2 linked regions of the Rheinheimera salexigens genome follow. Each later gene encodes a partner of the first gene's protein in a complex. Links are inferred from orthologs where the notes say so. Each region holds a gene or a part of one and is shown in the gene's direction. Other genes may lie near its edges. The genes, in order: trxB and trxA.

Region 1 (12,464 bases):
GCTATAACTAACCTGCAGCATGCTGGCACGCTCTTCTTGACTCATGACTCGAAAAGGATCCGCCTTACCATCTTCGCCATAAATAACCTGTTGGGCTTGAGGATGGCAACTGCCAATATCTTGTAATAACGCTGCCATTAATAGCGGGATCTGGACGTCATCTCGAAACGGATGATAACGGTTAAAATCTGCATAAGATCCGGCTGCTGCATGAAAGCGCTGTAAAATATATTGATCAGTAATATGGTTATCTGCCAATAATTTATCTAGCAAGCGTAAACTTAATACTGCTTTATAGAGGTGTTTACTTTTTTGATTGGTTATCGCGATATGGCGGCCTTCGGTGGGCGATAACAACTGAATTGTACCTAACATTTTTGCCGATAATTGTCGCGTTTCTTCCTCAGTTTCACCCTGTGTTAACTGCAAAATAGTAATACAAATCTGTTTTAAACAGCTAAAACGTTGCAACGCTTCATCTGCACATTGTTGCTCATACTGCTGTAGTTCTGCTTTTGCTTGTTGCAACTGGCGCTCTAGGCTTGCTATTTCTTTGTTCGCCCCTTGGGCACGACGATGTTCAAATAATGTTAGTTGTTGCTCTAATTCAGTTTGGCGTTTTTGTTTGGCATCAACAAGACTAAAGCATTGTATTGCTTGTTCATAAACAGAATCAGCGACCAGAGTATTATCGTAAATCTTAGCAATTAACACTAATATTTGCTTACTGTAGTTAGACTTACCAATAACCTCTATTGCCATATTTTTAACTGTTCCTGTACTTTCCGATTATATTTAACAATGCTATTTATATGACTATATCGCCAATGGTTAAAAACGTAAAACCAGTTTACCTTGGGTTTGATTAGACGCCATTAACTGATGCGCTTCAGCCGCCTGATGCCAATGATATTGCTGTTGAATAACCGGCTGCAACTTTCCTGCAGTTAAGGCAGCTCCGCAGTTCGCGATAAATTGTTTGGTTAAATCAGCTTTATAAACATCTGAGCGATTTCGCAAAGTAGAACAAATAATGTGGCCACGTTGCTTAAATAAAGGGGCTAAGTCTAATTCAGGTAGCCGCCGCCCCCCCATCATGGCATAAAGCACTATCTTAGCGTCTAATGCCAGTATGGCTATTTCCCGTTGCACATAGTCTCCAGCAACCGGATCCAGTACTAAGTTAGCGCCTTTGGGCCAAAGCTGGGCCAGGATCTGCTCAAAGCGTTGCTGTTTATAATTAATGGTAATGTCTGCACCAAGTTGCTTACATAGCGCTAGTTTTTCATCTGTACTGGCTGTTACAGCGACTTCCGCGCCAAAAAATTTAGCTAATTGAATCGCTGCTGTGCCTACCCCACTTGCACCAGCATGGATTAGTACCTTTTGTTTAGCTTGGATTTGGCCATGTAAAAATAATAACTGATAAGCCGTTAAAAACACTTCAGCTGTAGCAGCAGCTTGCACCATGGTAAAACCTTCAGGTAGCAACATGGCATGTTGATGATGCAGTACTGCATATTCAGCATAGCCCCCACCTGGCACCAAACCAAACACTTGTTTTCCTTGCCAATGTTGTAAATGGGCAGGAGCAGCAACAACAGTGCCTGCTACTTCTAATCCTAAGACATCACTTTCGCCGGCTGGCGGTGGATAAAGGCCCTGTCGTTGCACTAAATCAGCCCGGTTAACACCAGCTGCGGCCACTTTAATCAGCAATTGTTCAGCGTTAGCTGTTGGTAATGCTAGAGTTGTTAACTCTAAACTGCTGTTTTTACCCGGTTGCTTAACTATGATTGCTTGCATGCTCGCTGGTATTGTCATTTTATCTCTCCTACAACTCAACCTTAGCGTAAAATCGCTATTAAGTTGTTTCAGAATATTGGTTAAAACATTGATATAAACTACAGGCTCAGAATTCGAGAGCAGTAGTTAATTTAAACTTAATTCAAACTTAATTCAGAACTTATCTCTGGATAAGTCTATCATAGCTGTTAGCGTTGTTGTTTTACCGGCTTAATTTACTGCTAATACATTGGTATAAATAACTATTTGTTTTATGCTAAGCAGCCTACTTTATAAGGAGCAAGTAATGAAAAAACTATTATTGATACTCGCCACGACGAGTTGCTTTGCATCTGCCGCTAATTGGCAACTCAATCCTGAGCAATCTAGCCTTAACTTTGTTTCGATAAAAAACACTACGGTTGCTGAAACCCATCAATTTAGTAATCTCAGCGGCAGTTGGTCTGATCAAGGCCTAGTAAAAATACAGATCCCAGTATCTAGTTTAGAAACAAATATTCCTATTCGAAACCAACGTATGCTCGATTTTGTGTTAAAAGCTAAGCAATACACTGAAATTACCGCTCAAGCTGAAATAAAACCAGACACTATTGCAACATTAGCGGTTAGCAAATCCATGGTTATCACCTTACCAATAACGGTAAGTATTGCCGGTGAGTCTACTACTTTAATGGCTAATATCAGGGTATTAAAGCTAAATGCCTCGACCATTCAAGCTTCTACTGAGTCACCGCTGATACTAAATGTTGATAGCGCTAATTTAACTGCCGGTGTCGATAAACTACAACAACTTGCCCAATTAAATGATATTAGTAAAGTTGTGCCGGTGACCTTTAGTGTCAATTTTAGTACTGAAATATAATTAGCCCATTTTGAATTGCTTACCGTTAATCTTATGATTATTGAGGCGGTAAGCGATTTTTAGCTTCAATCCATTGGCCCATAAACTTAGTACTGCGATAAGCATGATGTTGCAACATAATGCCGGTAAAATTATTAGCTCTGTGTTGCGCTAAGTTGGCGCTGGTCTGTTGTATTTGTTGCCAAATCACGGGTTGCAATTTAGCGGCTGAAAACTTTTGCTGTAAAATCCGTGTTCCCTGCTGTTGCGCCGTTAACCACAACTGCTGATCTTGATATAAAGTTACCGCCGCCGTTGCTATTGCGGCACTGTCATTAGCAATAATGCCACCCCATGCTTCATCTGCGAATGTCATCCCTTCAGCGCCAATGTCGGTAGTGACGCTAGGTGTGCCAAACTGCATGGCATCGAGTAACTTTCCTTTTAATCCCGCGCCAAAAGCTAAGGGCGCTAAACACACCTTGGCTTGTTGCATAACGTCAGCCACATCTTCGGCCCAACCTTTCACGTAAAAGCCTTCTTTAGCATTATGCAATGCTGTTGCTTTAGGTGGCGGATAAGCACCATAAATATATAAATGACTTTGCGGTAGTTGTTGCCTGATCAGTGGCCAAATGGTCTGCTTTAACCATAATACCGCTTGCCAATTTGGTGCATGACGAAAATTGCCTATGGCGACAAAATGTTGCCGTTGATCATAGCCAAGTAGTGTTTGCTCATTATCACTATCAATAAAAAAGGGGCAATAACATAATAAAGCGCTGGGTACAGAAAAATGTTGTTGCAGTAACTGCATTTCATGCTGCGAGATAACGAGGGTAATATCACAACGATAAATAGCCGCAATTTCGCGTACGGCAATATCAGAGTTTAAATCTGCGGTATTTAACGGCCGGTCAGCCTTAAACGCTTGATGGCGAGCATGTCTTAGTGAATGCATATCTTCCATATCTAAAATACGCAGTGCATCTGGACAGTTTAATTCTACCCGCCAGCCAAATTGCTCTTCAATCATAAAACGATCAAACATTACCGCCTGTACTGATAATGTGCTTAGCCATAAATCGAAGCTGTCATCATTTAATACAATTTGCTGCTCTTGTACGCCTAGTCGCTGTAAATCAGCACGATGGTCAGTTTTCTCAGCTGCACTGGCAAAAATAACCTGCCAACCTTGTGCTAAATACAATTCAATTAAGCTAAGCATACGATAACCTGCCGCTGACGACTTCGGCTCTGGCCAAACATAACCAATTATCACTAATAAAGGCACAATACGGCTCCAAATAAAACGGCTATGTTAACGATTATTTTGCCTAAACAACAGCTAAGGCTTGGTAAAAACAACAGTGTTAAAAATTACCGGTAAACAAAGCAACAGTCATGCTAAGATTATGTACCGAAAGATTTAATTGCTGCCTTATGTCTACTCCAACTGCTTATTCTGCAACCGAAGAATTATTCCATACTATTAGTCATGCCATAGGTGTAGTGTTAAGTTTAGCTGCACTGGTCTTTATGCTTAAACTAACTAATGCTCAGCAAGATATAACCTATTTTATTAGCAGTATTATTTATGGTTGCAGTTTAATTCTAATGTACAGCAGCTCAACGCTTTATCATGCCACCAAAAATATTGCGCTTAAAAATAAATTGCGTCAGCTAGATCACGCTGCCATTTTTGTGCTTATAGCCGGCACTTATACCCCTTTTACGCTAATAAGCCTCCATCATGATTGGGGTTTAGTATTATTTTGTATTATTTGGGCAATTGCGCTTTTGGGCGTTATTATCGAGCTAGGTTCAGGGTTAAAATTTAAAAAATTATCTTTAGCCTTGTATTTAGGCATGGGCTGGCTGGTTATTTTCGCCATAAAACCTATGTTAGATAATGTCGCTGTACCTGGCTTGTGGTTGTTGTTAGCCGGCGGTTTAAGCTATTCGTTTGGGGTAATATTTTATGCAGCCAAATCTATGTATATGCATCATGTTATTTGGCATTTATTTGTATTAGCTGGCAGCATTTTTCATTTTGCAGCCATTTATTGCTATGTTTTATAAAAATAAACAGGCTGAGTTTTCAGCCTGTTTATTCCTAATGGCTTACTCTACATACTCTACATACTCTATTTACTACTTTTACAACTATTAGTACTGATAACTATAGGTTAAGCCGCTAAAGCTTTGGTAAGCGCGAATGCCAACGTGCCAAGTTCCTGCCTGAGGGTTAGCAATAGTACAAACTTCCTCATTTCCATATTTATATGGCCGACACGTGTAGGCATTAGTCGTTGGCGCCGAACCATAACGAACATATAAATCGGCATCACCGCTACCGCCTGTTATTTTAAAGGTGATAGAGGATACACCTGAAGGAATAGCGTAATTGCCACGCAACCACTGCCCCGTACCTGCCGATAAGTTAGGGAAAGTAGCGCCATTACTTGGTGGTGGTGTTGTCCCGCCACCATCGCCATCACAACCATTATTAGTTATATAATCATGGGCTGCTTTTGCTTTAACAATACCCCAACCATAAGAGCTATCTCTACCACTTGCACCACGATCTTGTGCGGTACTATTTAATGCATTCCTTATTTGTGCAGCACTACATTGTGTATGATTGCTCCAAACTAATGCTGCTACCGCTGCTACATGAGGCGAAGCCATTGAGGTACCACTGATACTATTGTAACCACCATTATTCCATGTTGAATTAACACTGACGCCGGGGCCGGCAATTTCTACTTGCGAATTACGCTGCGAAAAGCTGGCTAGATTAGCACTTGAGTCTACCGCTGCGACTGATACCACAGCATCATACGAAGCTGGGTAAGAAAAAGAAGTATTTCCTGAATTACCTGCAGCAGCAACTAATAGCATGCCGCTATTATAAAAGTTATTCATCGCCGTTTTTTCGGTTTGGTTAGATGAACCGCCACCTAAGCTCATATTAACCACTTTAGCGCCAGCATCTTTGCAAGACTGAATACCTGCCACTAAGTCAGATGCATAACTCCAATTACCGGCATCATTAAAAATTTTCACAATATGCACATCGGCTTGACCAGAACCAATAACACCAACAACCCCGGTATTATTATTTAACGCCAGCATAGTGCCCGCAACATGAGTGCCGTGGCCGTTACCGTCTGAATACCAATTACCGTGACCAGAGAAAGCGTAACCCGTAACACCAGAGCTTTGTAAGTCCTCATGATTAGACTGATAACCAGTATCAATGATACAAACTGGGGTATTACCCGCACTGCTATCACTAACGAGGTTAGCTTGAACCATGGTAATACCGTAAGGAGTACTTTGGGCCATAGGTGCTGGCAGCGCCATTAAATAGCGCTTGTGATCCAGCTCGATGTATTCCACATTGCTATCCGCTAACAACAGCTTATGCTGCTGCGGCGTTAGCTCAACCACACTCGCCTGAACCATAGGTAATTGTTTTAATGCTTTTATACTATGTTGGGCTAATACTTGCTGTGCGCGTTGGTTAAAAACCGCTGCAGATACGACATTCGCATCTTGCTCATTGTTATTGAACATTGTCTGTGCTGCTGATTTAAACTTAACAATGTAGCGTTGCTGGGTATCAATTTCGATTAAATTAAAAGCGGGGCTTATAACTGGGTTAGGTTGTAGATTAGATTGATATAAACTATCTGCAACAGCCGTTGCGGTTAAACTCATCGCACATAAACTGGTAGCTGCAGCGATTAAGGTAGTTGATGTTTTCATTATAATAGCCTTAATAAGTTTGTCCGATCCTTGTGTTAATTATGCATCCTGCGTTAATTAAAACTATCCGACATATAGACCAAAAATAAAGCACAAAAACCTTATAAATTCATTACAAATAAATGACATTTCCTAATCTAGATAATTAACAATACTCTTAGGTACAAATTTGGCTTAAATTGACCACTATCTGGTCAAGATTTCGTTGTAGAAATAGCAATAACAATTAGAAGTTTCACTCTGATATCAAGGCTAGCTTAAACCAAAATTGGCTACCGCGGCCTACTTCTGAGTTAAAACCAATTTGTCCTTGATGATTAATGATGATTTTTTTACATATTGCTAAGCCAAGCCCTGTGCCTTCTTTAGCGCGACTATCAGAACCATCAGCTTGAGAGAAGTTTTGAAATATATGCGCTCTAAATGCTTCGGGGATGCCACTGCCTTGATCTTCAACTTGTAACTTTACGTAAGATTGCTCGACAAAAAGTTGCACCGTAACTAAACCTTGCTCGGGTGAAAACTTAATTGCATTCGAAATCAAATTATCCATAACTTGACGAATACGCAAACTATCCGCATTGACCAATAATTTTGCATCATTGTCATCATTTAAGTACAACTGAACCGAGTAACGATCTGCATAAGGTTGCATGGCATGCACAGCTTGTTGAGCAAGTTGAGCTAAATCAAATATATTGCGACTTAAAGTAAAGGTACCTGCAGCAAATTTTTGTAAATCTAATAAATCATTAATCAGTTGCGCTAAACGCTCACTATTAAGCTGTGCAGTCGTTAGCATATTTTTATACGCTGGCGAATCGGCTTTAATCACATTTTGGGCTAACAACCCTACCGCCCCTCGTATTGCCGTTAATGGGGTGCGCAATTCATGGCTCACCGTCGCGACAAACTCATCTTTTAGTTTATCTAAACGTTTTAGTTCTTCGTTTTTTGTTGCTAAAGCCGCTAAACTTTTTTCTAACTGTTTACTGCGTAAAGACAAGGTCATGGAGCTTTCTTCTAAAGCATGGGTGCGCTCTGCTACACGCGTTTCTAACACTAATTGGGCTTTAGCTTTAGTATCGACAGCTACTTGCAGTAATCGGTTAATGTGTCGAATATGCCGTAGCCTGTATCGATGGATTAAACCTAAGACTAGTATCGATAATAATATTGCTAAATAAATAACCCAAGATTGCTGCCACCAATGGGGTAAAACTTTTAATCGAGCGCTAACTTCTGGTGCACTGAACACACCATGATTATTAGAGGCTGTTAACCATAATGCATATTCACCTGGCGGTAAATTAGCATAAAAAGCACTATTTCGTTTATCAGCAACCACCCAGTCTTGGTCAACCCCTTGCAACTTATAATGAAATTGATTTCGCGCTGGATCATGAAAATCTAGCGCACTAAATTCAAAATTAATGGTGTGTTGTTGTTGAGTGAGTTCGATAACCGGCCAGTCTTGTTGAAATGGCATCACTTGTAAATTTTCATGGTCGATAGTTAAGGCCGCTAATACTGGTTTGGGTGCGCGACGATTACTTTGTAATAAAGCTGGATTAACTATAATTAGACCGTTAATACTGCCTATATAAAGTAAGTTATCATCAGCAGCAACGGCATTACTATTTAGCTCAGTACCTAACATGCCGTCATTACGATTATAATGAATAAAGCTGTTTGTCTGCGCATCACGAAAACTTAACCCGCTAGCTGACAAGGCCCATATTGTTTGATTTTCTTGCTGTAATAGGCCTAAAATATTGGCGTCAATTAACCCCTCTTTTTCATTATATAAGGTTTGCTTATGCAGTTTCCTATCGTAAAGCACTATGCCTTGTTTAGTACAAATTGCTAACGTCTGCTGGTACTCTTTAATACAATGTACTTCATTATGCGGCAGCTTAATGCTGTGTTGTTGCTCGGTACTTTGTTGCGGCTCGGTACTGTGTTGCTGAATTACGCCGCTATTAAGATCAATTTGAAATAAACCACTATAACGGGTAGCCACCCATAATTGTTGATCAGCAGTAACCAGAAGGTTTTGTACCGTGTTACCCATATCTTGCTGACGCAAATTAGTTAGCCATTGGCGGACGGTATTCGCCTCTGGTTGCCATTCAATAACACCTTGCCCCCATAAACCTAAATAAAAAGTCCCCTGCTCATCAATCACGATATCTCTAACATTTCGATTGGCGGCATTTGCGATTTTAAAGGGAGCATCGATGGTATGTAATATTTGATGTTTATATTGATACAAGCCATTATCAGTCGCGATAAAAACGCTATTATCTGCATCTTGAGCAAATGCATTAATACGGCTACCCAATTTAAACTCTTGAAAACTTTGGCTAGTTGGCTCAATTAAATACACACTCTCAGTTCCGCCTAACCAAATAGCATCTTTGGTTTTTAGCACACTAGTCACGGTGAATGGTTTCTGAGCTAAAGCTAAATTGGGTAAAATATCGGCAAGGGTTTGAAAAGCCGCACTGGCATTATTACTACGATACAAACCACTTTCTCGGGTGCCTAACCACAGTACACCAGAGTTATCTTCAATAATGCTACGAATATTAACATTATCTAAAGCAGTAACTCCGCTACTACTAATATAGTGTCTATTTTCGCTATCTACCCGATAAAAACCATCGTAGCTTCCTAACAAAATTTGGTTATTACCCGATTTTTTCAACACATTAATTATCGGTTCTGGGCTGGTATCATGCTTAAGTTGAACCGGTATAAAACTATTATTTTCATAAATAAATAAACCATTTCGGCTACCTATCCAAATAGTGTTATCAATTGCGAGTAAAGCTCTTATTTCATTGTTACGGCTGAAAGTATCAGCTCCGGCCACTAATTCATAAACTTCGGTTAATCCAGTGCTTGACCGCCACGCTTGTAAACCTGCCGAAGTACCAATCCATAGGGTACCGTCTGCCGTTTGGCTTAGACTCCACACTCGAGGGTGCGCAAGAGCAATCCGGCTGATATTGTTAACTTCTGCTTCAGAGCTAGCTTCTACTGAACTTGCTGAGTCTTTAATACTGCTTACACTAACTGTATTTATAGTATATATACTGCCGTCAGGGCTGATTCGACTTAAGCCTTCCGTCGTCCCAACCCATACTGCCTTATCAGCACTTTGAAACAGCACTTGTACTTTATCGCCCGCTAAGCCATTTTTAGTAGTAAAGCGTTGTAGCTGACCGGTTTCACTATCTATTTTTGATAAACCAAAGCCCCAAGTGCCAGCCCATAGGTTATTGGCTGTATCAATTATAATAACGCCCACATCCGGTGTTTGTTTGGTACTGAGTTCTGCTTCACTGAGTACGGGAAATTCATGGAAACGGTAACCATCAAATCTTAATAAACCAGAGTTAGTAGAGCCTAGCCATAAAAAGCCGCGTTGATCTTGAGCCACACTGTAAATGGTGGCGTTGGGTAAGCCATCATCAATACCAAAGCGTTTAAAGATTTCTGCTTGAACGTTAGTCGACGAAAAAGACCACACTACAACGCAGAGCAAATGCAAGATGAAATAATAGGCAATGTTTTTGCGCTGCAAGTAAACCTCGGGGGTATAAGTTAACAATTAAACCAATGATAATACTAACGGTACAGCAGATAACATTTTGTTAAACAATAGCATATGCTATTTAGTTTTACAGCCCAGCTGTGACTAAATCAGGTCTAGCACTTTCACTCTGGGTTGCATTCTTTTAGAATCAGCACCATTAATGATTTTAAAGCAGTTTTTGGAGCAATCAATGTCAGATATTAAACACAATCGGCTACTTATTTTAGGTTCTGGGCCAGCAGGTTATACCGCAGCCGTGTATGCAGCACGGGCTAATCTTAAACCTGTACTCATCACTGGCATGCAGCAAGGTGGTCAACTTACCACCACTACAGACGTAGAAAATTGGCCGGGTGATGCACATGGTTTAACCGGCCCAGCGTTAATGGACAGAATGTTAAAGCATGCTGAAGCCTTTGATACTGAAGTCGTATTTGATCATATACATACTGTTGATCTTAACCAGCGGCCTTTTATTCTTACTGGCGATAACAGTGTATACAGCTGTGATGCATTAATAATTTGTACCGGTGCATCTGCCAAGTATTTAGGTTTACCGTCGGAAGAGTTATACAGTGGCCGTGGTGTCTCGGCTTGTGCAACTTGTGATGGTTTTTTCTATCGCAATCAAAAAGTAGCTGTTGTTGGTGGCGGTAATACTGCCGTTGAAGAAGCGCTATATTTATCTAACATAGCCGCAGAAGTGCATCTGGTTCATCGTCGTGACAGTTTTAAAGCAGAAAAAATTCTGGTTGACCGTTTGATGGAGAAAGTTAAAAACGGCAATATTATTTTACACACTCACCGTCAATTAGATGAAGTATTGGGTGATGATAGTGGTGTAACAGGTGTTCGGCTTAAATCAACTCTAGGCGAGTCGGATCAAGAATTAGCCCTGCAAGGTGTGTTTATAGCAATTGGTCATAAACCTAATACTGATATTTTTGCCGGCCAGTTAGACATGAATGGTGGCTATATAAAAGTTCACAGTGGTTCAGATGGCAATGCAACTCAAACTAGTTTACCGGGAGTTTTTGCCGCAGGTGATGTGTCGGATCATATTTATCGCCAAGCAATCACCTCTGCCGGCACCGGTTGTATGGCCGCATTAGATGCCGAGCGTTACTTGGATGCGCTAATTAAGTAAGTATTAACATTGCCAATTTACTTACCCCAACTGGCGGTAGCAGACGTGCTGTTTCCGCCAGTCGAACAGGCGCTTAACTCGCCTGATGGCTTGCTGGCAATGGGCGGCGATTTATCCGCAAAACGGTTAATTCATGCTTATCGTCAAGCAATATTTCCTTGGTTTAGTCAGGGCGATCCTATTCTATGGTGGAGCCCGTCACAGCGTGCAATTTTTGCACCCCATACGTTAAGCTTAAATCGAAGCCTTAGAAAGCAACTGCAAAAACAACCGTTACAATTTAGTATCAACAAATGCTTTGAGCAGGTTATTCGGCATTGTGCTGCGCCAAGGCCAACTCAGGCTGAAACTTGGATCTTATCTGATATTCAGCATGCCTACTGTCATTTACATCAGCTTGGTCATGCCCATAGCCTTGAGGTTTGGCATAACAATCAGCTTGTTGGTGGTTTATATGGCATCGTCACTGGCAGTTTGTTTTGTGGCGAATCCATGTTCAACTTAGCGCCTAATATGGCTAAGTTTGCCTTAATCGCCTTACAGCAATATTTACAACAACACGCATCTGGCTGGATAGACTGTCAAATTCCTAATCCATTTTTAAGCCAAATGGGGGCAAGCACAATTGCTCGTAGTGATTATTTGACGTTATTACAGCAACAGCGGGATAATAAAATTGACCCAGCTTGTTGGCAACCCAGAATGATTACTCTGGCTACAGAAACTCCATAAGCAACTTAGGCAACATAGGCAACATAGGCAACACAATGCAAAGCATCACGTTAGGTTTAACCTATGACAATCCCTGCAGTTACATTGCGCAGCAGCAACGACTGGCTTTTGTGTTACCAGCAACGCCGCTTAGCCCCGAGCTTTATCAGCAACTGATTGATGCTAACTTTCGTCGTAGCCATCAGCAAGTTTATCGGCCACATTGTTCAGCCTGTGATGCTTGCCAATCGGTGCGTTTAAATCCTCGTTTATTAACACTTAGTACAAGCCAACGCAGGTTAGCCAAAAAAGCCCTCAATGCCGCGTGGCGTTTCCAACTTGTCGATACGCCATCGCAGCCCTACTTTGGCTTGTATCAAGCTTACATCGCGTTTAAGCACCGTGATAGCAGCATGTATCCTGCATCAGAGACAGACTTAAATAGTATGCTGGAATGTAGCTGGCTTGCGGTACACTTTTTAGAACAGTACCTTAATGACCAATTAGTCAGTGTTACTGTGGTTGATGTGTTGCCTGATGGGCTATCAGCGGTTTATACCTTTTATTGTCCAACGGTTAGC
Region 2 (16,912 bases), 1.6 Mb from region 1 along the record:
GCATAGCGCTCACAAGCAAAACTAATTGCCTTGCCACTTTCACCTGCGCGGCCAGTACGACCAATACGGTGCACATAGTCTTCGCAGTCGTCGGGTAAATCATAATTAAATATATGGCTTACTTTTGGAATATGTAAACCACGCGCAGCAACATCAGTCGCTACTAAAACATCTATTTTACCGCTGCTAAAGTCTTCTAAAATACGTAAACGCTTTTTCTGGATCACATCACCGGTTAGTAAACCTACCCGATGGCCATCTGCCTCTAACCAAGCATGCACTTCTTCGCACCAATGCTTAGTGTTAGCAAAAACAATGGCTTTATCTGGCCATTCTTCTTCCATTAAAGACAGTAATAACGGTAATTTATGTTCATCTGAAGGATAAAATAACTCTTCACTAATGCGGCTACCGGTCATTTCTTCCGGGGCAACGTGAATATGTTCTGGTTGGTTCATTTTTTCAAATGCCAGCTCTTGTACCTTATAAGATAGCGTGGCAGAAAACAGCAAACTTAAACGTTCGGTTGCTGGAGGCATACGGTTAAACATAAAGCGGATATCTTTAATAAAACCAAGATCGAACATCCGATCAGCTTCATCAAGTACCACAACTTGAATTTGTGATAAGTCGTACAAGCCTTGCTTTAAATAATCAATTAAGCGACCTGTTGTGCCAATTAAAATATCAACACCACTTTCTAATAGTTGGCGTTGAGTATCGTAACCTTCGCCCCCATAGATAAGACCTAGACGCAAATTTGACTTTTCAGCCATCATTTTTGCATCTTGATGGATCTGTACCGCCAGCTCACGCGTAGGTGCCATAATAAGCGCCCGAGGCTGACCTCTGCTTTTAGCAGGATGGGTAAGCAAGTGGTGGAAAGTGGCTGTTAAAAAGGCTAGCGTTTTGCCAGTACCTGTTTGTGCTTGGCCTGCAATGTCTTTGCCAGCTAACGCTAGCGGTAAACATTGCGCTTGAATAGGCGTACAATAGCCGTAACCTTCTGCATCTAATGCAGCTAGGACCTGAGGTGCCAATGCGAAATCGGCGAATTTATGTGACGTTAAGTGAGTTTTATTCATACACGCTAAGCATAACCGTTACGCTTGCAATAAGGAACAGCCAGGTTTAAATTGATAACACTTTTTTGCAGTAAAACTGCACGTATAAGCGGAGACATACATGAGCGAGCATATTTTACAGGTTTCTGATGATAGTTTTGAAAGCGATGTTTTAAAATCAGACACGCCAGTATTAGTAGATTTTTGGGCTGAGTGGTGTGGTCCATGCAAAATGATTGCCCCAATTCTTGAAGATGTTGCTAAAGAATATAGCGGTAAAGTCAGCGTAGCTAAGGTTAATATTGATCATAACCCTAATACGCCGCCTAAATTTGGTATTCGTGGCATTCCTACCTTGTTGTTATTTAAACAAGGCCAAGTTGCCGCCACCAAAGTAGGTGCATTATCTAAAACTCAGTTAAAAGAGTTTTTAGACAGCAATATCTAAGTGGTATTAAATTAGGCGTATTTTTATACGCCTTTTTTTATTCTGCCACTAGACGCATACCACTCTAGCTGCTAGAGTGTAGCCATCAGTACATTTTGTACAACCTGAACATCGCTTGTCCTTCGAAAATACCACTTCAAACCTTTTGTCATCGAACTGATAAGCCTTACTCTGTCTTTATCAACAAGAAACCCATCAATATGCATTTAACAGAACTGAAACTAAAGCCAATTAACGAACTGGTTCAATTGGCCGAGTCTAAGGGCCTTGAAAATATGGCCCGCCTGCGCAAACAAGACATTATTTTTGCCATTTTAAAATCTCATGCTAAAAATGGCGAAGAGATATTTGGTAATGGCGTACTAGAAATCCTGCAGGACGGTTTCGGTTTTTTACGCTCTGGCGATAGCTCGTACTTAGCAGGCCCAGATGATATTTATATCTCGCCAAGTCAAATACGTCGCTTTAACTTACGTACTGGTGACAGTATTGCCGGTTTAATCCGACCACCTAAAGAAGGCGAACGTTACTTCGCTTTATTAAAAGTTAACGAAGTTAACTTTGGTCGTCCTGAACAAGCCCGCAATAAAATTCTTTTCGAAAACTTAACACCGCTACATGCCAACTCACGTTTACGTATGGAACGTGGTAACGGTAGCCGTGAAGATCTTACAGCACGTGTACTAGATTTAGCCTCACCCATTGGTAAAGGCCAACGTGGATTAATTGTTGCTCCGCCAAAAGCCGGTAAAACAATCCTATTACAAAATATCGCCCAATCAATTGCTGCTAACCACCCTGACTGTGTGTTAATGGTATTGCTAATTGATGAGCGACCAGAAGAAGTAACTGAAATGCAGCGCTTAGTTAAAGGTGAAGTTATTGCTTCTACCTTCGATGAGCCAGCGAGTCGTCACGTTCAAGTGGCAGAAATGGTTATTGAAAAAGCCAAACGCTTAGTTGAGCACAAAAAAGACGTTATTATTTTACTCGACTCTATTACGCGTCTTGCTCGTGCTTATAACACGGTTATTCCAAGCTCAGGTAAGGTATTAACCGGTGGTGTCGATGCCAACGCTTTACATAAACCGAAACGTTTCTTTGGTGCAGCACGGAATGTAGAAGAAGGTGGCAGCTTAACTATTATCGCTACGGCCTTAGTAGATACCGGCTCGAAAATGGATGAAGTTATTTACGAAGAGTTTAAAGGCACCGGTAATATGGAGCTACACTTATCGCGTAAAATTGCTGAACGTCGTATTTTCCCTGCTATCGATTTTAATCGCTCTGGTACTCGTCGTGAAGAGCTATTAGCTTCTGCCGAAGAACTGCAAAAAATGTGGATATTACGTAAAATCATCCATCCAATGGATGAAAGCGATGGTATTGAATTCTTAATCGATCGGTTATTAATGACTAAAACCAATGATGAATTTTTTGATTCCATGAAACGGCAAAAAAATTAATCTAATCAAACCGGTGCTAGCACCGGTTTTTTTATCTCTAATAAACAGCCATACTCATTTAAACTAGCAATATTGCAAAGGGATCAGCGCATGAACTGTCCGCGCATTGTTATTATCGGTGGTGGTGCTGGTGGGCTAGAATTAGCCAGTCGGCTTGGCAATAAGTTAGGCCGAAACTCAGGTAGCAACAACCGCGCTCATATCACCCTAGTGGATAAAAACCATACCCATATCTGGAAGCCGTTATTGCACGAAGTCGCCACCGGCACCTTAGATGTAGAAATTGATCAACTGAGTTATCGCGCTCATGCCGCAGCGCATCACTTTGAATTTCAACTTGGCAGTCTTACTGATATCAATCGTGACCAACAGCAGGTTATACTCGCGCCCATTGAAGATGATGGTGAAGAAGTATTAGCCTCTCGGGCACTAGAATATGACTACCTAGTACTGGCGATAGGTAGTGTGTCTAACCATTTTAATACCCCTGGCGTAGCCGAACACTGTATTTTTCTGGATAGCCCTGAACAAGCGCAGCGCTTTCAGCATTATTTATTAATGGCGTATTTAAAATTAAACTCGCCTGCCCATCCTAAAGATAAACTAAATATTGCTATTGTTGGTGCCGGCGCCACAGGTGTTGAACTCGCTGCCGAGCTCTATCATGCGGCCGCAGAACTTAACTTATATGGCTATGCTGATTTACGCCAAAACCGGCTAAACATTCAATTAATTGAAGCTGGGCCACGTATTTTACCCGCATTACCCGAGCGTATTGCTCTCGCTGCACACAAAGAATTGACAAAGCTCGGGGTGACTGTTCGCACCAGCACCAAAGTCACAGCCGCCACTAAAACCGGTTTGCTGTTAGACGAGCAGCATGTAGAGGCAGAACTAATGGTCTGGGCGGCTGGCATTAAAGCGCCAGACTTTTTAAAAGATATTGCTGGCTTAGAAAACAATCGTATTAACCAGCTAGTGGTTAATCAACAATTGCAAACCACTCGTGATGCTAAAATTTATGCTATTGGTGATTGTGCAGGTTGTCCACTGCCAGACAATAAATGGGTGCCACCCAGAGCACAATCGGCGCATCAGATGGCCAGTTTAGTCGCAAAGAACATTATTGCTGATATCGCCGGTAAGCCACAAAAAGACTATCACTATAAAGATCATGGCTCATTAATATCGCTGAGTCGTTTTGGTACTGTAGGTAGTTTAATGGGTAATCTAGTCGGCGGCGCCATGATGATAGAAGGCCGTATTGCGCGCCTTGCTTATATGTCTTTATATCGCATGCACCAAGTCGCCTTACACGGCTGGTTAAGAATGATATTAATTAGTTTAGTAGCACGAATTAACCGCATTGTTAGACCCAAGCTCAAATTGCATTGAGCCTGGGTTTTTCTTTATTTTAAATCGAGTTAGCTTTACCAATATACTTATCAATAAAGGCCAACATTTTTTGCCAACGTTCAATGTTGTTTTCTGGTTTATAAAAACCATGGCCTTCCGTTGCTTTAACTAACCACTCCATTGGGTGGTTACGCTGTTGCAGTCCATCACGAAGTTTCTCGGCATGGCTTAAAGGCACCCGCTGATCTAGCGCACCGTGAATAATAAATACCGGCGCTTTCAGCTTATCTAGATTATGAATAGGCGATTGCTTAACCAGCACGTCGTCACTACGGCCTAAATAATCTTCTAAAACACTGGTGCCCATATTGCTGGTTGGGATATCGCCTTCTTTAAACATTAAAGCTAAATCGGTTACGCCGACAAAGTTAATTACACACTGATATAAGTCTGGCTCTCGAATAGCGCTCATTAACGCTGCATAGCCACCATAAGAGCCGCCATAGCTACAAATACGCTGTTTATCAACAATGCCATCTGTAATTAACTGCATGACGCCATCGGTCATATCGTCAATCATCAAGGTGCCCCACTTCTGATAGCCCGACGTCAGGAAGTCTCGGCCAAAGCCACCCGAACCACGAAAGTTAGGTTGAAATACGGCATAACCATGCTCGGCTAACACCTTGGCATCTTTATCAATATAGGCAATCGAATCCCGTATACCATGCGGGCCACCATGCGGCAGCATGATTAAAGGTAAGTTTTTAGCTGCGGTATTTTTCGGTAAGGTTAATAAACCTTGTAACTCTTGGCCATCACGGGCTTTGTAATGCACAATCTGAGTTTCTGGTAATTTATTTTCCAGCCACGGTGCGGCCGTCAGTAAAAAGCTGACTTTATTATTTTTAGTATCATATAAATAAAAAGTCGGCGTGTTATTGGCTGATCTTGCACTGACAACCATTAAACTATTATCGGCGGTAGCTGAATTAATTTGTACTAACTGACCGGGAAAAGCAGCTTCTAGCCCTTGCAGTTGGCTACTAAACTTAGTGTCATTAACATCCTGAAAATATTGGCTGTTAATGGCATCATACTCATAGCGAGTACCAATAATTTCCGTCGTTTTACCATTGCGGAAGCTAAATATTGGCCGAATATCAACTTTAGGATGAGTGGCCAGTATGGTTTCTTGTAATGAATCTAAATCAATAACACTAATAGACTGGGTGCTGGAATTGGTATCACTAATGCCATACACTTTTTTATTATCTGCAGAAAACGTTAAGGGAATAAAATCTCCCTTATTGCGGCTATAGCGCTTTATTTCTCGCCAATTAGAATTCGACTCGGTACGGTGCAACAAAACATTTTGGCTAATATCGGTGGGATCAATACCAACCACTAAGCTGACAAAGCCATCTTTTTCCGCTAAAGCGCGAACCATAGTGCCTTTAATGGCTCTTATTGGTGCGGTACCCGCGCGGAATTTACGGCCACTGATAATATTTAATCGATAAAACTCGACATGTGGCTCTTTACTAAACCAAGACCAGCTGGCAATCATAATATGATTTTTATCTTCTGGCATAAAATCGACAATTGAAGACGCCGTGGTGTCTTTGGCTCGCGAACGATAACCGGTTAACATCACTTCTTTTTTACCGTTGGCATCAACGGCAAATATTTCTCCGGTGTACATTGGCGCTTCTAATGCGCCAAATTCCCGTGCTAAGGTTAAGATTAAGCGGTTTTTATTGGCCCAATCAAAACTGGCTATAGAGTCAGCTCCTGAGAAGTGGCGCTGAGAAATCACTTTCATATCTTTACGATCAATCACCACAATTTGAATAGTGCCGTCTTCAACCCGATTAGTTGCTGCTAAATACTGGCCAGTCGGTGAAATTTTCACCTCAATAAACTGATTATGCTTAGCATAATCGGCAATCGAAATTTCAGCAGCCAATACCAGGGGCCACAATAGCCATAAGGCCAAAATAGTGCGCTTTAACATGTCATTCCTTTTTTTAATTTTATTTGTCAATAACTTAACATTAACCTGCGTCTTTTGTCAGTCCAAATTGGGCTTTATATTGCTCGGTTACATCTGTTAGCTGGCCATTATCTAGCTGCATAATGCGCTGTGCATTAATGATAGTTTCTGGCCGGTGGGCAATAATAATCCGCGTCATATTTAATTGTTTAATAGCTTGATTAACGTAATGCTCTAACGCTAGATCCAAATGACTGGTCGCTTCATCCATAAATAAAATTTTTGGTTTTCGATACAGTGCCCGTGCTAATAACAGCCTTTGCTTCTGGCCGCCGGATAACGAGCTGCCCATATCGCCGACCAAAGAGTTATAGCCCATTTGCATCACAGCAATATCTTGATGGATGCCGGCGAGTTGTGCGCATTCAGTTACCTGCTGCATATTCATTTGGCTGTCAAAAAAACTGATATTTTCAGCCAAGGTACCCGACATCAGTTGATCATCCTGCATTACCGCCGCAATTTGGCTGCGATAATGGCGTAACCCTAAATGGCGAATATCCACCCCATCGACTTCCACCTTGCCGCTCTCTGCCGGCAGCAAGCCCAGCATAATTTTCATTAAGCTGGTTTTTCCACAACCAGAAGGACCAATAATAGCAATGTTTTCACCAGCATTGACGTCAAGAGCCAAACCCTTAACTAACAACGGATCATTGCTGGCATAACGAAAACTAATATTGCTTAAACTAAGTTGGCCGCTAATGTCCCGACCATCAACTGCCGCACCTTCATCTTCTTTTTCTGTTAACGCAATATCTGCTAGTCGATCCAGGTGTAGCTTAGCCATTTTTATCTGCACCACTAAGCCAATTAGTGCTGACATCCTACTGGTGAACTGTCCTTTATACGCCATAAAAGCAAATAACATACCCACTGTCATGCTGCCCTCCATTACTGCATGAGCCGCTAAGTAGATAATAAGTATATTTTCAAAACTAAACAAAACTTGATTTATTATTGAAGCACTGATACCCCATTTAGCTAGCCGATAACCTGTGTTAATGGTTGCAGTTTGCCGATTTTGCCAGATATTAAGCCGCTGCGCTTGCTGCCCAAACAGCTTTATACTTTGCATACCACGAATAGTTTCCATAAATACCGAAGATTCTTTTGCGCCAGCAACAATGTTTTCTTCAGTTAACTGCCGCATAGGCCTATAAAACGCCCAGCGGATCAACGCGTAAAAAAACACCACAATAACCACCACCAAACTTAGCTGGGGGTTATATAGGTACATCATAGCAAATACCATAATTACCAGAATGCCGTCTAATAAACCTTCCACTAAGCTGCTGGTCAACAGCGTTTGTATAGCTGATAAAGAGCCAAACCTAGAAGTAATATCGCCCATATGGCGCTTTCCAAAAAATGATATTGGTAAATGCAGCAAGTGGCGAAACAAGTTAGTTACCATTTGCATACTCATCATGGTACTCAAATGCAGTGATATCCAACTGCGCAATGCACTTACGACTACTTGAATCAGCATAATTAAGCCGAATCCCAGCGCCAGAACTATCAAAAGTGGCTTATCTTGGCTTACCAATACTTCATCAACAACTAATTGTGTGTAGTAAGGCGCAGCCAGACCGAATATTTGCAGTAATAACGATAAAGCGAATAGCTTAACTAAAGCAGATACCACACCCTTCATGCTAGACCAGAATGCGCTTAAACCAAGTTGCACCCGTTCATCAACTTTTTTAAATTCAGTACTTGGGGTTAATTCCAGCGCTACGCCGGTAAAAGCTTTATCCACTTCGGCTAATGATAAACGCCGCTCACCCATAGCCGGATCAAGAATAGTAATACCATCGCGATGGACTTTTTTTAGCACCACAAAATGGTTCATATCCCAGTGTAAAATGCACGGCGTACGCAGTTTGTTTAAGTCGTCTAAATCTAGTTTTAACGCACGAGGCGTTAAGCCCAACTGATTACCCAGTTGCATTAGTTGCTGTAGGTTGGCACCCTTAAGTGAGACGCTATAGCGATTGCGTAGGGTGGTCAAGTCCAGCTGATGGCCATGATGATTAGCCAGCATCGCAATGCAGGCCAGGCCGCATTCAGCAGCTTCGGATTGAAATATCATTTTGTTTAACATATATACTCGATACGATGCTTTTAAGTGGACATCAGCTTATGCCGTGAAAAAGTGCAATATTAAAATCAAAAGAAAAATATAGCGTTGTAAGCAGAGTGAATAACCACACAAGGTACTATCGACTTAGTTTTAACTCTTGCGAAACCAATAATTGAGGAAATAATAAAAATTTCAAATAGAAAAAAAAATTCATAGTAATAATGAAATAAAACAAATATAACAGTAGAAAGAAACGCACTTGTATAATCACTGAAAGATTCATTAACAAACCCCCTAAATATGTAACCTCTAAATAATAATTCTTCAGCTATAGGCGCTAATACTACAGTAGATAGAAAAACATTAAAAAATATTGATGGCTCTATGTATAACTTTCTTTCTAATATAAAGTATTGTTTAAAAATTGTGTCATCAAAAAAATTTTTTAAAAAATAATATAATATAAAACATAGAAAAAGAGGCATTACATATAACAAAATAACTTTAAAACCAACTCTTTTTATAGCCAACTTCTCCGCCCAATGCTCCGAGCCCTTGGTGACAGTAATAGCAACAACAACAACAGTTAAAAACGATTTAAAGTATCCAGAAAACATGTCAAATCCATTTTCTTCAACCCATAATTTATATTCAATTTCGTATAAAATTTTAAACAAGCATTGAAAAATAAAATAAAATACATTAAACAAAATCACTATCAAAGATACTGTTTTAATTATTCCAAAAAACCCATAACTTCCTCTATCAATATGTGCCTTCATTTCAAATCATATTCCATAGATTGCCGGTGTAAAACACTATTACACCAGCATTAATTATTTTACCTACAGCATACTACCTCTCATGCCATTTTCTACTGCAGAATTTAATTCCGCCGCAGTTGGTAGAGGTCTAGCCGCGACTCCTCTTATATAAGAAGAAAAGTTATAGTTAAAAACAGGTACGTTGTAACTAATAGGTCCTACATTACCTGAGCAACATGATATGGTTACATCGCGCCCACTATTAGAACCTGTAGCATCCTGCTTTTTTTTAATTGTATCTGTCTCAACACTTTCAGATGCCCCACCATCACCACTACCTTCACCACCGGCAACAATTCCTACTTGCTCAAACGTTAACTCTTGCATATTATCTCTCCTTGAGATGTTTTTAAGTTTATTGGTTGCTCTTTACTTAGAGCTATAGTCGCCCTTTTAGGCTTAAAATCGGCTCAAACAACCACGCTAACAAGCTGCGTTGTTCTAGCACGATATCTGCGCTTAACAGCATTCCCGATTGCAGCGGGACTGTGTTGCCATAAGCGCGGATTTGTTGCGAATCCAGTGCTACCTCTACTCGGTATACTGGCTCCTGTACGGCTACAGGCATATCAACTTCATTTGGCATCATGATAGCCTGCGCCGTTTTTATTACTTGCCCTTGATATAAACCAAAGCGCTGATACGGAAACGCATCAAAGCGTAAGCGTGTATGCTGGCCAACCTTGACAAAACCATAAGCCCGAGTAGGCACCAACAATACCGCTTGTAATTTCGCGTTATCGGGCATAATGGTTAATAATGGCAAACCAATTTGCACATTATTGCCAATTTCAGCGACCAAATTAGTCACTCGACCAGCAATAGGCGCTGTAATAAGTAACTCACCACGGGCATTTAATTCGGTTTGTTGTTGTTTAAGCCGCGAAATGTCGGTATCGAGCATGGCTAGTTGTTGCTGCTGCTCACTAGGTAAGCGTTGTAATTGGCCACTTAATTGCTCTATTTGAGCTTTTTGGCTTTGCTCGTTAGCATTTAATTCAGCTTGTTGCTGTTGAATATTGAGTACCAATTCATGCTGTTGTTGCAGTTCTATAGTGGAAATAGCGCCGCTGTTATTTAGGGTTTGATAATTTTGATAACGCTGCTGATTTAATTGTAGCCTTTGTTGTAGCAGCGCATGTTGGGCAGCTATATCGTGTAATAAGTTTTTACTTAATATTAGGCGGGTACTAAATTCAGCTTGTTGTTGCACAAACTGACTCTGTAATTGTTGTTTACGCAGGCTTATTAATTCGGTTTGATGCAAAAGCCCTTGAAATAACGTATTGGTAAGGCTTTCACCGGCAGCTAAATGCTCGGGTATCGTAATAAGCGCTAAGCGATCACCGGCTTGTACTTGTTGACCATCATCAACATAAAGTTGTTGAATAACACCTGCACGAGACGAGACCACTTTAGCTAAGCCCATATCAGGTTTTAAATAACCCGTCACCGTTTCTTTACGATTAAACGAGGTTACACTAAGAAAAATAGCAATAATAATAACAACACACACTAGAATGGCTGTTAAAACACTACTACTCAGCGGCTGAGCAATAATAACATCGCCATCTAATTTAGCGCCTTGCTGTTTTACAGCATTAGCACGAAACAATCCTTGTTCAGACACAACAACCTCTAACTTCCATTGTGTTACTACATGCCAGTATTTGTTAATATTTGTAACTTACATTAACGCACGATGAATATCAAGTATATTTAAAGCATTAAATACATGTTTAATATATATTTTTTGTTGTTGATTAGGTTTTTTATTTAATATGATAATAAATATAAGGCTAAGTAAAAGATAGAAAATGAGCTGAGTGAGTGATTACTTGCCGTTTTAAAGAATTTTTTATGTGAGAGGTAACCCAAGATTTATTTAACATTAAATCTTGGGTTAAGGATAAGTTAATGCGACTTAGCCAATAACTTGATGCACTAATGGCATAGCGATGGAAGGTTTTTCGCTGATTTGTAACGCGGCTAAATATTCTACTGTTGCTAGTTTTGCTGCTTGCTCTGATGCTGCATGCACTTTAGCGATAACATCACCTTGTTGTACTTGGCTGCCGCAAGCTTGAATATGGCTAAAACCAACAGTGGCATCAATTTTTTGACTGGGATGGGAGCGGCCACCGCCTAATCTGACCACTGCCATGCCTAAGCCGACGGTATCTAGATATTGGATGTAGCCATTACTCGGCGCTACGATATCGACTACCACAAATGCCGGCAGTAAATACTGCTCAGGCTTTTCTAACAAATCGGCCGGGCCACCTAAAGTGCTAACCATTTTAGCGAAAATTTCTGCTGCTTTGCCAGAATCTAAGCTTTGTTGTAAGGCGTTAATGGCTTTGGCTTTTTCGCTAAATAAACCGCCGAGCATTAACATATTGGCACCTAGTTCTAGCGTTATTTGATGTAAGCGCGGTTCACGGTATTTACCGCTTAAGTAATCTAGCGTTTCTAGTACTTCAACATTATTACCGGCAGTACTGCCTAAAATTTGGTTCATGTCAGTTAATAGTGCCCGGGTTGGCACCTTGGCACCATTGGCGGTATTAACAATACTATTCGCTAATGCCGAGGCATCATCAATAGTGCGCATAATAGCGCCGTTACCAATTTTCACGTCCATCACTAAGGCATCTAAGCCTTCCGATAGCTTTTTTGATAATATAGAGGCGGTAATTAACGGGATTGATTCAACCGTGGCCGTAACATCTCGTACAGCATATAAACGCCTATCGGCTGGTGCGAGCTCGCTACTTTGACCGACAATGGCGCAGCCTAAGCTAGACACCACCTGTTCTATTTTAGCTAACGACTGGCTACAGCTATAACCAGGGATCGCTTCTAGCTTATCGACAGTGCCACCGGTGTGACCTAAACCACGACCGGCAATACTGGGCATATAAGCCCCACAAGCTGCCACCATTGGCGCCAGCATTAAGGTCACTTTATCACCTACTCCGCCGGTGCTATGTTTATCCACCACCGGGCCATTCAACTTGCCTTGCCAGTTTAATACTTTACCCGAATCGCGCATGGCTAAGGTTAAAGCAACAATTTCACTGGTATCCATACCATTTAAATAAATAGACATGGCCAATGCGGCTACTTGGCTATCACTGAAACTGTCATCGATTAAACCGCGGACAAACTGCTGAATTTGCGCAGCTGTTAACTGTTGCTTATTGCGTTTAGTTTTTATTATTTCCTGAGGGATCATGCTTATTTGGCTCCAACTTTTTCACTATCAGCCAAATGTTTTGGCGTAAAGGCAGCCGGTAATAGTTCACCTAAGGTCCACGTTTGCTGCTGATCAACATGGTTACAACTTGCCACTGGTGTATCTGGGTGGAAAAACTCAGCAATGACTTGGCGGCATATACCGCAAGGGGGCGTTAAATCGAGTTGTGGCGTATACACTAACAAAGCTTTAAATTCACGCTCGCCGGCAACAATCGCTGCAGCAATAGCATTACGCTCGGCACACACGGTTGCACCATAAGAAGCACTCTCAACATTGCAGCCTATATAAATTTTGCCACTCGTTGCTAATACGGCTACTCCAACGGGAAAATGGCTATAAGGCGCGTAAGCTTGCAATGTCGCTTGTTTTGCTGCCTGCTTCAATCCAGGCCAATTAATATCAGTCACAGGTAAACCTCTTCTGCCTAAGCATTTGCTTTGGCGCTATGCTTAGGCACTATCCTTTGGTGCTATAGTGTTGCTGTGAATTTAGTCTCGGTCAACCCTTTGCTGTTAGTGACCTATTTTCACAGATTGTTCACTGACGTTTTTGCCGTCATGCTTTATACTACTCGGCTGTATAAAACCCATAGCTGGGAGCGACTGTAGTAGGATTAAATTAGGATGAAAATAGGCTTAAAGTGAAAACGATTAATTATTTAGCTGGCTATCCAGCGCAGATCCAGCAGCAAGCCAATGAGCTCTATACTAGCGGTAAATTAACCTCTTATTTATTGCAGAAATATCCGCAACAACATCAGGTACAAAGCGATAAAGCCCTGTACAGTTATATTAGTGAATTAAAGCAGCAATACCTACGCAATAGCCCGCCTCTAAGCCAAGTGCGCTATGACAGTAAATTAAATGTGATCCAACAAGCATTAGGCATGCATACTTTTCAATCCCGCCAGCAGGGCAATAAACTTAAAGCCCATAATAGCATTCAAATTGCCGCCTTATTTAAGCAAGCACCCGCCGAATTTTTGCGCATGATAGTGGTGCATGAACTGGCCCATTTTAAAGAGAAAGATCACAACAAGGCATTTTACCAACTATGCTTGCATATGGAGCCTGCCTATCATCAATTTGAGCTGGATACCCGTTTATGGTTGCTGTCACGGCAACAACAAATTTAGTATCAGAGTTACTAATAGCGTTAGGAACAGAGTTTAGTCATACCAATCGGCGTAAACATTAGGGTGTAGACTATGAAAAAATCATTATTGTTCTCTTATCTTTTGGCGCTAGCTGCATTTTCCAGCATAGCAGCTATGCCACCGCAAGCGGCTTTATGCGTTAGCTGCCATCAAGCTAATGGCAAAGGCCTCGCTAATTTAGCGCCCTCTATTGCCGGTAAACCAGCCGCTTATTTATCCACTCAAGTTCAGCACTTTAAAGACGGTAACCGAGTTTCACCTATTATGCAGCCGATGGCGATGATGTTAGATGATGCTGGTATTAAAGCCACCAGTGACTGGTTTGCCAACTTAGAAGCCGACCTGCCTAACAACCCAGCCTTTCGCGGTGAAAAATCACCACTTGGTATGCCAACCGGTGAGCGACTCGCTTATCAAGGTGATTGGCAACGTAATTTGCCCAGCTGTGTTAGCTGCCATGGCCCTGAAGGTGTCGGTGTCGGTGAGTTATTTCCGCGAATAGCCGGTCAACACGCTGATTATATCCAAAGCCAATTACAGGCTTGGCAAAGCGGTAATCGCAAAGGTGATACCAATGGGTTAATGGCGAGCGTCGCTAACAAGCTTACTGCAGAAGAAATAAGCGCTGTTGCCAGCTACTTTGCAACGGTAGGAGCTAAATAATGCGTATCTTAATAACGAATCTAATTATTAGCTTTATTGTTGCCAGCGCCAGCTCGGTTATTGCGGCAGAAAAACCACCGTTAAAGAATACTAAGGTGGCTAAGTTAGCTATCCAAGATGAGTTACCGGTGGGTAAATCGGCAACTGAATTTCCAGCTGCTCCGTCTTGGCAGCAATTACCTAGTGGTGAGTTGGGTGAGAAGGTTCTTCGCGGCTATAGCTACTTTGTTAATAGCCAACAACTGGCACCAAAGTATGTAGGTAATGGTTTAAATTGTGTTAATTGTCATATGGATGCCGGAAAAAAAGAAAATGCCGCGCCGTTATGGGCCGCTTATATGAGCTATCCTGCTTATCGGAAAAAAAATGATAAGATAAATGCTTTTCAAGAGCGCTTACAAGGCTGTTTTTTATACTCGATGAACGGAACACCACCTATTATGGGTGACGATACCTTAGTCGACTTATCCGCGTATGCCTATTGGTTGGCTCAAGCTACCCTAGGTAATGGCGTCGGTGCTAAATTTACTGCCGCCGACATACCTGTGCCTACCGATGCCGAACTACTGCAAGGTGGTAAGCGTGACGACTTCCCGTTTATGCCGGCATATTTAGCGGCCGGAGGTAGCACTACTCCCGTCTTGCCTGGCCGCGGCTATCCAAAAATAGATGAACCTACCCTACCTGGTGATATCACCCGGGGTAAAGTAGTTTACCAGCAACAGTGTGTGGCCTGTCATGGCAGTAATGGTCAAGGCCAACAAGTGAATCAGCGCTATGTGTTTCCTCCTTTATGGGGGCCAGATAGCTATAACTGGGGCGCAGGTATGCAACGCGTGAATACCGCAGCCTATTTTATTAAACACAATATGCCCTTGGGTATGCCGAATAGTTTATCCGATCAAGAGGCGTGGGACGTGGCCAGCTATCTTGATAGCCGGGATCGGCCACAAGATCCTCGATATCAAGGTGATATTAAACAAACTCGGCGTCAATTTCATGGCAACACCAGTTATTATGGTACTGAAGTGGACGGTAAAATATTAGGCAACGCTAGCTATCCTAATCATCCTAACAAGGGTCAATAGATTAGCGATAATATTACTAGGCCGTAGCACCAGCAGTTGCTGTCGATATTTATCTTTGCAATTATGTACTACTATGTACTACGGCTAATTTAGCATTAAGTATACTTTTATGGCGGAATATCATACTTTTACAGCGGAAGACGCAAAACTTTTTGCCGATGAACATAGCGGTTTATTTGGCAAACGCAGTAAACTACAAGTAGAAAAGCTAACCGATAAAAACTTTAATCAAGTTTTCCGTGTCAGTAACGATAAAGGCACTAGTCTTATTGTAAAGCAAGCCCTGCCTAATGCCGGTTACGGCAATGATAACTGGCCGTTAACAGTAGATCGGGCGCGAATCGAAGCGACCGTGCTAAAAAAGCATTATAGTCTTTGCCCAGAGTTCACTGTGGAAGTACTGCATCACGATACCGAACTGGCCGCCATTTTATTAGAAGATTTAGCCGATTATCGTATATTACGCAGTGAACTTATTGCCGCGAAACAATTTCCTCATTTAGCTTCTCAGCTCGCGCAGTACCTTGCCCATACTCTTTATCACACCAGTGATTTTGCCCTAACAGGACCGAACAAAAAACAACAAGTGGTTAAGTATCTTAATCCAGAATTATGCTTGATTAGTGAAGACGTTATTTTCACAGAGCCTTACGTCAATCATGAGCGCAACCATGTTCCGCCCGGCATTCAGCAACAGGCACAAGCACTTTGGGCAGATCAACCGCTAAAAGCCGAAGTGGCCCAACTTAAAGTTAAATTTTTATCTAGCCCGCAAGCCTTATTGCATGGCGACTTAAATAGTAGCAGTGTGTTTATCAATGACGAAAAGTGTAAAATTATTGACGCTGAGTTTGGTTTTTGCGGCCCTATCGGTTTTGATGTCGGTAGTGTGCTAGGCAGCTTATTACTTAACTATATCGCTCATTTTTCGTTAACCGAACAAGCCGAGTCTCGGCAGCAATTTCAACAATATTTATTACAGCAAGTCACCGAGCTATGGCAGCATTTTGCTGAAACCTTTAACCAGTTAATGGCCAATAAATGCAAGCAGCCCATGCTAACCAATACTGACTATCAACACTATTTTCTGCAGCAGTTGTTTAGCGACACTATCGGTTTTACTGGCTGCGAATTAATACGCCGCGCTATTGGTGTGGCGCGTATTGCCGACTTTGAGCAAATAAAATCTGATTCTGATACAGACCGCTGTAAAATTATGGCCATGAAATTAGGTCAGGCGCTTATTATGCAACGCAACAATCTTAGCGATATAACACAAGTGCAGCAGTTAGTTGAGCAAATAACCGGTTAGATTAAAACCAATGATAAATGAATCGCTTAGTTAATTTATACCTGATATTTAGGCTTTTTTGCTGCTAATAGCAGCGAGTGTAAGATTTTTTGCCTAAAAAGTGCTATATTTAGCCAGCTTTATGCAATAGA

The links.
Region 2: the proteins of trxB (region 1) and trxA are in contact, whole or in part, in a crystal structure (PDB 1F6M), measured with the Escherichia coli proteins. The link is inferred for Rheinheimera salexigens from one-to-one orthologs.

What each region holds. Positions count from the first base shown.
Region 1 is NZ_MKEK01000001.1:1,689,633-1,702,096, reverse strand. What follows is about bases 9,366-12,193. They hold trxB (thioredoxin-disulfide reductase), read left to right. Parts: upstream 9,366-10,215; coding sequence 10,216-11,172; downstream 11,173-12,193. Other genes in these bases: BI198_RS07790 (arginyltransferase), read left to right, coding at 11,940-12,193; aat (leucyl/phenylalanyl-tRNA--protein transferase), read left to right, coding at 11,182-11,904; BI198_RS07805 (sensor histidine kinase), read right to left, coding at 9,366-9,959. In the rest of the region: BI198_RS16235 (hypothetical protein), read right to left, coding at 1-762; BI198_RS07830 (NAD(P)H-quinone oxidoreductase), read right to left, coding at 832-1,824; BI198_RS07825 (YceI family protein), read left to right, coding at 2,093-2,668; BI198_RS07820 (glycosyltransferase), read right to left, coding at 2,706-3,941; PAQR family membrane homeostasis protein TrhA, read left to right, coding at 4,091-4,729; BI198_RS07810 (S8 family serine peptidase), read right to left, coding at 4,817-6,421; more of BI198_RS07805, read right to left, coding at 6,657-9,365; more of BI198_RS07790, read left to right, coding at 12,194-12,464.
Region 2 is NZ_MKEK01000001.1:125,583-142,494, forward strand. The notes cover bases 36-2,848. They hold trxA (thioredoxin TrxA), read left to right. Parts: upstream 36-1,185; coding sequence 1,186-1,512; downstream 1,513-2,848. Other genes in these bases: rhlB (ATP-dependent RNA helicase RhlB), read right to left, coding at 36-1,085; rho (transcription termination factor Rho), read left to right, coding at 1,713-2,848. Outside these bases: more of rhlB, read right to left, coding at 1-35; more of rho, read left to right, coding at 2,849-2,978; BI198_RS00675 (NAD(P)/FAD-dependent oxidoreductase), read left to right, coding at 3,069-4,373; BI198_RS00680 (alpha/beta hydrolase family protein), read right to left, coding at 4,393-6,351; BI198_RS00685 (peptidase domain-containing ABC transporter), read right to left, coding at 6,392-8,497; BI198_RS00690 (CPBP family intramembrane glutamic endopeptidase), read right to left, coding at 8,563-9,258; BI198_RS00695 (hypothetical protein), read right to left, coding at 9,322-9,627; BI198_RS00700 (HlyD family secretion protein), read right to left, coding at 9,680-10,930; deoA (thymidine phosphorylase), read right to left, coding at 11,225-12,538; BI198_RS00710 (cytidine deaminase), read right to left, coding at 12,541-12,969; BI198_RS00715 (M48 metallopeptidase family protein), read left to right, coding at 13,203-13,697; BI198_RS00720 (c-type cytochrome), read left to right, coding at 13,770-14,381; BI198_RS16160 (c-type cytochrome), read left to right, coding at 14,381-15,469; mtnK (S-methyl-5-thioribose kinase), read left to right, coding at 15,579-16,781. UniProt on the Escherichia coli protein: Participates in various redox reactions through the reversible oxidation of its active center dithiol to a disulfide and catalyzes dithiol-disulfide exchange reactions.